DNA from 2 places in the Lonsdalea populi genome. Region 2 is predicted to be linked to the other one. Evidence: predicted binding sites of a transcription regulator. Region 2 holds the regulator's gene; the other holds the start of a gene.

Region 1 (4,988 bases), 1.9 Mb from region 2:
CGGATATAGGCGATAGCCGGTTCGATGTCGGTAAAGTTCTGGTATTCCGCTGTGGGAATATGATGACGCGCCAGGAAGTCTTTAGTGAACGCTTTAGAGCCTTCAAGCTGCGCTGCGGCCTGAGTTGGGCCGAAGATGGGGAGTTGCGCTGCACGGAAAGCATCGACGATGCCGATGACCAACGGTGCTTCCGGCCCGACGATAGTCAGACCAATGTCGTTTTTCTTCGCAAAGTCGAGCAGCGCCGGAATATCTGTTGCGGCGATGTCGACATTCTCCAGCGGCGGTTCCAACGCGGTGCCCGCATTGCCGGGCGCGACGAACACTTTATCCGCCAGGGGAGATTGCGCTGCTTTCCAGGCCAGCGCATGTTCGCGCCCGCCGTTGCCGATAATTAAAATATTCATGGTGAGTCTCGCTCCGGATTAATGGCGGAAATGACGCATGTCGGTAAATAGCATAGCAATGCTGTGTTCATTGGCGGCGGCGATCACTTCGTCGTCGCGAATGGAGCCGCCCGGCTGAATGACACAGGTAATGCCTACGGCAGCAGCGGCATCAATGCCGTCACGGAACGGGAAGAAGGCATCGGACGCCATGACGGAGCCTTCGACCACCAATCCTTCATCCTCGGCTTTGATGCCGGCGATCTTGGCGGAATAAACGCGGCTCATCTGTCCTGCGCCGATACCGATGGTCATATTGTCGCGGGCATAGACGATGGCGTTGGATTTGACGAATTTCGCCACCTTCCAGCAGAACAGCGCATCGCGTAGCTCCGCTTCGGTGGGCTGACGTTCCGTGACCACCCGCAGCTGTGAAGCTTCGACCATACCGAGGTCGCGATCCTGTACCAGCAAACCGCCGTTGACGCGCTTGAAGTCAAGGCTGGGAATATGTTGCTGCCATTGTCCGCAGGTGAGCACCCGGACGTTCTGTTTGGCGGCGGTAACCCGCAGCGCAGAGTCGCTGACCGACGGTGCGATAATCACTTCGACGAACTGACGGCTAACGATGGCCTGCGCCGTGGCTTCGTCTAACTCGCGGTTAAATGCGATGATGCCGCCGAAGGCTGATGTCGGGTCGGTTTTGTAGGCGCGTTCATAGGCGTCGAGAATCGAGTCGCCGATAGCCACGCCGCAGGGATTAGCATGTTTCAAAATGACGCAGGCAGGTTCGGCGAACTCTTTCACGCACTCCAGCGCTGCGTCGGTATCGGCGATGTTGTTGTATGACAGCGCTTTGCCTTGCAATTGGGTTGCGGTAGCGACTGAAGCTTCCCTCACCTCTTCTTCTATATAGAAAGCGGCCTGCTGGTGGCCGTTCTCGCCATAGCGCATATCCTGCTTTTTAATAAAGTTTAGGTTAAGCGTGCGGGGGAAGTGGCCAGCGGGGCGAGAAGTGTCCCCGTGGTAGGCAGGAACCTGGGTGCCGAAGTAGTTGGCGATCATGCTGTCGTACGCGGCCGTATGTTCAAACGCTTTGATGGCGAGATCGAAACGGGTTTCGTAGGTCAGCGAGCCTTCGTGCGAATCCAGCTCGTTAATAATAGAGGCATAGTCGCTGCTTTTTACCACAATGGCGACATCGTTATGGTTCTTAGCGGCGGAGCGCACCATGGTGGGTCCGCCGATATCGATGTTTTCAACGGCGTCGGCCAGCGTGCAGTTCTCTTTTGCGACCGTTTGGGCGAACGGGTAAAGGTTAACAACAACCATATCAATAGGCTGGATATTGTGTTGCGCCATGACGGCGTCGTCTTGACCCCGGCGGCCAAGAATCCCACCGTGAACTTTGGGGTGAAGCGTTTTGACTCGTCCGTCCATCATCTCCGGAAATTCAGTGTAATCCGACACTTCCGTCACGGGCAGTCCGGCGTCGGCCAGCAGCCGCGCGGTGCCGCCCGTAGAGAGTAGCTCCACGCCGCGTTCGGACAGCGCTTGAGCGAATTCAACAATACCGGATTTGTCAGACACGCTGAGCAAAGCACGGCGGAGAGGACGATGTTGTTGCATGGTGATGTGATCCCTTGGCTAGGTTCGTATTCAGAGAGCGTTGTGTGAATATGGCTGATTAAAAGCTTAAGTCAGGGCCTTGAGATGAATATTCAGCTAATGCCCCCGCAACCGGGGTCCGGTTTTCAAGGGGGAAATTGTAGCGAAAACGTTTGCGTGATGCTTGTCAAATTTCAGGGTTTGACATATCTGTGGATAATTCTGTGCAAAAAAGGGTATAAGTCGACCTTTTGCTGTGGAATGCAGCAAACGATAAAATTTGTGATAAATATCGGTTGCAGGCTGAAAGGAAATCCCTATAATGCGCTCCCACTGACACGGCGAAGCGGACAACGCGGCGCGGTGACAGTCGGAGAAAGACGAAGAAAGTCGTTGACTCTGAACGAGGTAAGCGTAATATACGCGGCCTCACGTTAGCCGCTTAGGCGGAAACGAAACGCTCTTTAACAATATAATCAGACAATCTGTGTGGGCACTCACAAGACACTATCGCAAAAGATACGAAAAAGTCTTGAAGAGTGAACAACAGTTAATTCATTACGAATCAACAGTAAAATTCTTTGAGCATCGCTATTAAGTTAGCAAATCAAGCTTTTAATTGAAGAGTTTGATCATGGCTCAGATTGAACGCTGGCGGCAGGCCTAACACATGCAAGTCGAGCGGCAGCGGAAGGGAGCTTGCTCCCTTGCCGGCGAGCGGCGGACGGGTGAGTAATGTCTGGGGATCTGCCCGATGGAGGGGGATAACTACTGGAAACGGTAGCTAATACCGCATAACGTCGCAAGACCAAAGTGGGGGACCTCAGGGCCTCACACCATCGGATGAACCCAGATGGGATTAGCTAGTAGGCGGGGTAAGAGCCCACCTAGGCGACGATCTCTAGCTGGTCTGAGAGGATGACCAGCCACACTGGAACTGAGACACGGTCCAGACTCCTACGGGAGGCAGCAGTGGGGAATATTGCACAATGGGGGAAACCCTGATGCAGCCATGCCGCGTGTATGAAGAAGGCCTTCGGGTTGTAAAGTACTTTCAGCGGGGAGGAAGGCAGTGAACTTAATACGTTCGCTGATTGACGTTACCCGCAGAAGAAGCACCGGCTAACTCCGTGCCAGCAGCCGCGGTAATACGGAGGGTGCAAGCGTTAATCGGAATGACTGGGCGTAAAGCGCACGCAGGCGGTTTGTTAAGTCAGATGTGAAATCCCCGAGCTTAACTTGGGAACTGCATTTGAAACTGGCAGGCTAGAGTCTTGTAGAGGGGGGTAGAATTCCAGGTGTAGCGGTGAAATGCGTAGAGATCTGGAGGAATACCGGTGGCGAAGGCGGCCCCCTGGACAAAGACTGACGCTCAGGTGCGAAAGCGTGGGGAGCAAACAGGATTAGATACCCTGGTAGTCCACGCTGTAAACGATGTCGACTTGGAGGTTGCGGTCTTGAACTGTGGCTTCCGGAGCTAACGCGTTAAGTCGACCGCCTGGGGAGTACGGCCGCAAGGTTAAAACTCAAATGAATTGACGGGGGCCCGCACAAGCGGTGGAGCATGTGGTTTAATTCGATGCAACGCGAAGAACCTTACCTACTCTTGACATCCAGAGAACTTGGCAGAGATGCCTTGGTGCCTTCGGGAGCTCTGAGACAGGTGCTGCATGGCTGTCGTCAGCTCGTGTTGTGAAATGTTGGGTTAAGTCCCGCAACGAGCGCAACCCTTATCCTTTGTTGCCAGCACGTAATGGTGGGAACTCAAAGGAGACTGCCGGTGATAAACCGGAGGAAGGTGGGGATGACGTCAAGTCATCATGGCCCTTACGAGTAGGGCTACACACGTGCTACAATGGCGCATACAAAGAGAAGCGAACTTGCGAGAGTAAGCGGACCTCATAAAGTGCGTCGTAGTCCGGATTGGAGTCTGCAACTCGACTCCATGAAGTCGGAATCGCTAGTAATCGTAGATCAGAATGCTACGGTGAATACGTTCCCGGGCCTTGTACACACCGCCCGTCACACCATGGGAGTGGGTTGCAAAAGAAGTAGGTAGCTTAACCTTCGGGAGGGCGCTTACCACTTTGTGATTCATGACTGGGGTGAAGTCGTAACAAGGTAACCGTAGGGGAACCTGCGGTTGGATCACCTCCTTACCGAAGTGAAGTGCTAGTGAAGTGCTCACACAGATTGTCTGATGAAGAAGCAAGAGCAAAAGCGCACCTGTTGATGATGAGTCTCTGACTCATGCTGATGCGGAACGATTGAGCCTGAGGGTTGAGTCGGATTTCGTGTCCCCATCGTCTAGAGGCCTAGGACACCGCCCTTTCACGGCGGTAACAGGGGTTCGAATCCCCTTGGGGACGCCATACCGATAATGAGTGAAAGGCATTATCACCTGAATATCTTAAAGATGACTTTAACGAGTCGTGTTTAAGATATTGCTCTTTAACAATCTGGAACAAGCTGAAATTTGAAACGATGCGGCTGAACATCTCTCTGCGTGCAGTATTGAGCGGTGATTTGGTTGCGTCAGAGTCTCTCAAATAATCGCAGCGTGAAGGGTGTCTTACGAGACACCTTCGGGTTGTGAGGTTAAGTGACTAAGCGTACACGGTGGATGCCTAGGCAGTCAGAGGCGATGAAGGGCGTGCTAATCTGCGAAAAGCGTCGGCAAGGTGATATGAACCGTTATACCCGACGATACCCGAATGGGGAAACCCAGTGCAATCCGTTGCACTATCATGTCATGAATACATAGTGGCATGAGGCGAACCGGGGGAACTGAAACATCTCAGTACCCCGAGGAAAAGAAATCAACCGAGATTCCCCCAGTAGCGGCGAGCGAACGGGGAGGAGCCCAGAACCTGAATCAGTTTGAGTCTTAGTGGAAGCGTCTGGAAAGTCGCACGACAGAGGGTGATAGTCCCGTACACGAAGAGGCATGAGCTGTGAGTTCGACGAGTAGGGCGGGACACGTGTTATCCTGTC
Region 2 (4,988 bases):
TTTCCTTGATCAGTTTCGGCAGCTCACCGCTCTGGTACATTTCGATCACGATATCACAGCCACCGACCAACTCACCATCGACCCACAACTGCGGGAACGTCGGCCAGTTGGCATATTTAGGCAGCTCTGCGCGAATATCCGGGTTCTGCAGGATATCGACATAAGCAAAACGCTCGCCGCATGCCGACAACGCTTGAACAGCCTGAGCAGAAAAGCCACAGCTCGGCAGTTTTGGGGAACCTTTCATGTACAGCAGGATCGGGTTTTCAGCGATTTGACGCTGGATTTTTTCAATTGTCGTTGTCGTCATTCTATTGCTTCCTTAAAGCACGTAATGGCTAATGATAAGCCACTAGCCATGGCATCAGTAAAGGGCGTATGCTCGCCCCAACTACCTTGACACATTTTAACGATAGCGATAACCACAAAAAACGCCATCTTTTGTAGGGTTATCGCCGGGTGGTTTTTAAAAACGTTAACCCGTTAAATCATCAACAAAAATATGTATTAGTACCGAGAAAACAATACGTATTAATGATTTTTCACTATTCTATACTCATTAACTGCTTATTCGCGTTTTGTAATCATGCTGATTTAAGGAATACTGTGGAAATTAGGCGATCAAGAACAACCATCGGTCAGACTATAATGCGTTTAATTGTTACCTTTTTCGTATTGGTTTTTAGCCGCCTATTTTTCAGTCAGGCGATATCGGCCCACCACACACAAGACAAGAAAAAATTCCGCAACAAACCGCTGAAGACCAAAACCACCGCTGACGCCGATAACGACAAAAAACCAAACGCAGCGTAAAACAAACGCCGACCGGGACCTATTCCTCTTTAAATAAAGACGTTTCTTCCCATCACCCCATTTAAAAGGACGCCAAGAAAATCTCTCGGGACCCATTCACGCTAGCGCTAACCAAGAAAGCGCCGAAACGGGGCCACCCTGTTCGGGTGAAAGAAGAAAAGACGACCGCTGAACGTATCAGCCGCAAAAGAAAAGATGATGTCGTCGAAACCGGCGGCCTGGTGCTGAGCACGGCGCATAACAACGATCCCAACGTGCTAGAGTCGCCGTCCTCAACAAGCTGATGAACCAAATCGGCAAACCCTACCACTGGGGCGACTCATCGCCGTACACCGGTTTCGATGGCAGCGGGCTGGTCTATGCGCCTACAAAGATATTGTGAAGATCACCATTCCCCGCACCGCCAATGAAATGTTTCAATTGCGCGATGCCGCGCCTATCAAAAAAAACGAGCTGGAAAGCGACGACCTGGTCTTCTTCCGCATCAATCATCGCGGTACGACAGACCACGTGGGCGTTTATGTTGGAAACGGAAAATTCATCCAGTCTCTTCGCGACGGTTCAGATATCCAAATCAGCAAGCTTAGCGAAGACTATTGGCAGGAACACTATATCGGCGCGCGTCGGGTCGTCATGCCGCATACGGTGAGATAATCCGCAGCAGTTATTAAAATCCAAGCCGAGAAGAAATAGAAAAAGGGGCCGAAGTCCCTTTTTTGCAATCTGCCCACAAGAAAGATTTCCGGGAGCACAAATACCGGCAGTATGGCTTATGCGCCAAATACCGCAGTAAAACTGAAGGCAATAATAACGGCCAATGCCGCTACCGTCGTCAACAGGGACATTTTCAAATTGGTATCCATCACTCTCTCCTTAATTTTTCAGCACAACATTCAAGGTGGCAATGCCGGTTCAGTATAGGGGAATTGGTATCTATCAACACCCTAATGATGAATATAATGTTATGGAAAAGTGACCTTTCTGTTCCATCTCACCAGTAACGTCCGTTTATCGTTGCAAGAGTAGAATTAACGCTTTCACTTTTCGACCGGATCGGACAAAATCGCCGGTTTACTGCTGTACGAACTCCGTTGGTCGAGCATCATTTCCTAATCTTCAGGTATATCCGTCGACACCCCACCTTCTGAATGGCTCGTATCTTCAGAAAGAGAAGGATTCGCGCAGGCAAACGATTAACAAGTTACTTACTGCTGCAGGAAGTAGATTTAGGAGTCATTTAGATGGCAACGATTAAAGATGTGGCAAAGCGTGCTGGCGTTTCGACCACAACCGTATCCCACGTCATTAATAAGACCAGATTCGTCGCCGAAGAAACCAAAGCCGCCGTTCGCGCCGCCATTGACGAACTACATTATTCTCCGAGCGCGGTCGCGCGCAGCCTGAAAGTCAATAACACCAAGTCTATCGGCCTGCTGGCGACCTCGAGTGAGGCGCCCTATTTCGCCGAAATCATCGAGTCCGTCGAAAACAGCTGCTATGTTAAAGGCTATACGCTGATTCTCTGCAATTCCCATAACGATCTGGACAAACAGCGAGCCTATCTCGCCATGCTGGCGCAGAAGCGCGTGGACGGGTTGCTGGTCATGTGTGCGGAATACCCGCCTGAACTTCTGACGATGCTCGAAGGCTATCGCCACATCCCTATGGTGGTGATGGACTGGGGCCAGGCACACAGTGACTTTACCGATACTGTTATCGATAACGCTTTTGAAGGCGGATACCTCGCCGCGCAATACCTTATTGAACGCGGCCACCGGGATATCGGGGCCATCCCGGGATTGCAGGAGCGCAATACCGGCAGCGGGCGTTATCTTGGTTTCAAAAAAGCGCTCGAAGAAGCGGACATTGATATCCGTGAAGAGTGGATCGTACAGGGCGACTTCGAACCGGAATCAGGCTACAAAGCCATGCATCAGATATTGGCGCAAAAAAAACGCCCAACCGCCGTGTTCTGCGGCGGCGATATTATGGCGATGGGCGCCCTTTGCGCTGCGGATGAACTTGGGTTGCGCGTGCCGCAGGACATCTCCATCATCGGCTACGATAACGTCCGTCATTCACGCTATTTCACCCCGGCGCTGACCACCATTCATCAGCCGAAAGAACGGTTGGGGCAATCCGCGTTCGCCATGCTGTTAGACCGAATTACCAGTAAGCGTGAAACGTCCCAGGTGATTGAGGTACATCCTCGATTAATTGAGCGTCGATCCGTGTCTGACGGCCCATTCCGCGATTATCGCCGTTAGTGATTACATCTCTTTCGATTGAAATAATTACCCCCGCCTTTTCCCCTGCTTCAGCCATTTAAAACTTGTACCCTGGTTGAAGCAGTCATAAACTTGTCCCTGTCTTCTAAGACAATAACCTACGAACAAGACATACAGAGCAGTTTGCTATCCTGTCGATATAACACATTGCCTATTCTGGCTTTTGTGGCACGGATAGATGCCTTTCGTACCGGCTTTTCTCTTAATTTCCCCCCAGTCCCTTTTTCGGGGGATAGACGATGGATCACGTCCACCGACACCTTCTGCAGGTAATTTTGTCTACGCTGTTTCTTGCGGTGTTCGCTAACAGCAAGATAGGGAGAGGTTATGAGTTCATCTTGTGTGGAGGAACTGGACATCCATAACACGTCCTGGTTCCAGATTGTGAAAGAAATGTTGTCTTCGGCGGATATCGCCATCAATGGCGCTCGTCCGTTCGATATCCAGGTCAAAAATCCTGACCTCTATAAACGCGTGTTGCGAGAAGGCTCTCTCGGTCTCGGAGAGAGTTACATGGACGGCTGGTGGGAATGTGAAAGGCTCGATATTTTCTTCCACCGCGTACTCCGGGCCGGGCTTGATAATAAGCTCCCCAAACATGTTAGTGATATCGCCCGCGTTCTCATCGCCCGCCTCACCAACCTACAGTCCAAAAAACGAGCCTGGATCGTCGGAAAAGAACATTACGATCTTGGCAATGACCTTTTCTCACTCATGCTTGACCCCCACATGCAGTACTCCTGCGGTTATTGGAAGGAAGCCGAGACGCTGGAGCAGGCGCAGGAAAACAAGCTGCGCATGATCTGTGAAAAACTGCAGTTGCAGCGCGGTATGACGCTCCTGGATATCGGCTGTGGCTGGGGGGGATTATCCGAATATGCCGCCCGGCACTACGGTGTTTCCGTGACTGGGGTCACCATCTCGCGTGAACAGCAGCGACTGGCGCAGGAACGATGTCGGGATCTGGACGTTACCATCCTGCTTGAAGATTATCGTGATTTAGACCGCCAGTTTGACCGCATCGTCTCCGTTGGCATGTTCGAACACGTCGGCCCCAAAAATTACGACACCTATTTCCGCGTGGTGCGCAAAAATCTGAAACCCAAGGGGCTCTTCCTGCTGCACACGATAGGCGCGAACAAAACCGACCTGTCCGTTGACCCGTGGATTGACCGCTATATATTCCCCAACGGCTGCCTGCCATCCGTCCAGCATGTCGCGCGCGCCAGCGAGGCTTACATGGTGATGGAAGACTGGCACAACTTCGGCGCCGACTATGACCGCACGTTGATGGCTTGGCATGAGCGATTCCAGCAGCATTGGCCGGAGCTGGCCTCCGCCTACTCCGCTCGTTTCCAGCGCATGTTCAGCTACTACCTGAATGCCTGTGCCGGGGCTTTCCGGGCGCGGAATATCCAGTTATGGCAGGTGCTATTCAGCACAAATGGCGTGGAAGGCGGGATTCGCGCGCCACGTTAAGAGACCAGGTTGGCGGGGTCTATTCATTCCGCCAACCTGTCATCTCGGTCAGGCCTGAGAAGGCGTAGGAACCACGGACAGAGAAAGGTTCTGATTCGCCAGAATGCGTTCTACCGTATCGACAATCGCCTGAGTCTGCGGATCGATTTCGATGTTGATATGATCGCCCAGTCGTTTTTTGCCCAGCGTCGTGCGTTGCAATGTCTCAGGGATCAAATGCACGCAGAAGCGGCTTTTCGTCACTTCACCTACCGTCAGGCTGATGCCGTCAATGCCGACAAATCCCTTGTGCAGAATATACTTCATCAGCGTTTCGTCGGTCGGTCGGAACCAAATCTGATAATTATTTTCCGAGATAAGAATCTTCACAATTTCCGCCGTACACATAATGTGGCCGGACATCACATG

Evidence for each region. Region 2 encodes PurR, which represses purine synthesis genes. Its sites were predicted from a motif close to CANGCAAACGTTTGCNTG; they were not measured.
Region 1: purH (bifunctional phosphoribosylaminoimidazolecarboxamide formyltransferase/IMP cyclohydrolase) is a predicted target of PurR. The motif match lies at 2,157-2,174, and genes of this name have one in related genera.

The regions. Positions count from the first base shown of each region.
Region 1 is NZ_CP065534.1:3,587,761-3,592,748, reverse strand. It holds gene purD (phosphoribosylamine--glycine ligase) at 1-407, opposite strand, end outside; gene purH (bifunctional phosphoribosylaminoimidazolecarboxamide formyltransferase/IMP cyclohydrolase) at 426-2,015, opposite strand; rRNA gene I6N93_RS15900 (16S ribosomal RNA) at 2,611-4,153, shown strand; tRNA gene I6N93_RS15895 (tRNA-Glu) at 4,291-4,366, shown strand; rRNA gene I6N93_RS15890 (23S ribosomal RNA) at 4,591-4,988, shown strand, end outside.
Region 2 is NZ_CP065534.1:1,639,839-1,644,826, reverse strand. It holds gene I6N93_RS07145 (Grx4 family monothiol glutaredoxin) at 1-310, opposite strand, end outside; partial or broken gene I6N93_RS07135 (C40 family peptidase) at 888-1,467, shown strand; gene cydH (cytochrome bd-I oxidase subunit CydH) at 1,584-1,676, opposite strand; gene purR (HTH-type transcriptional repressor PurR) at 2,055-3,080, shown strand; gene cfa (cyclopropane fatty acyl phospholipid synthase) at 3,429-4,580, shown strand; gene I6N93_RS07115 (riboflavin synthase subunit alpha) at 4,629-4,988, opposite strand, start outside.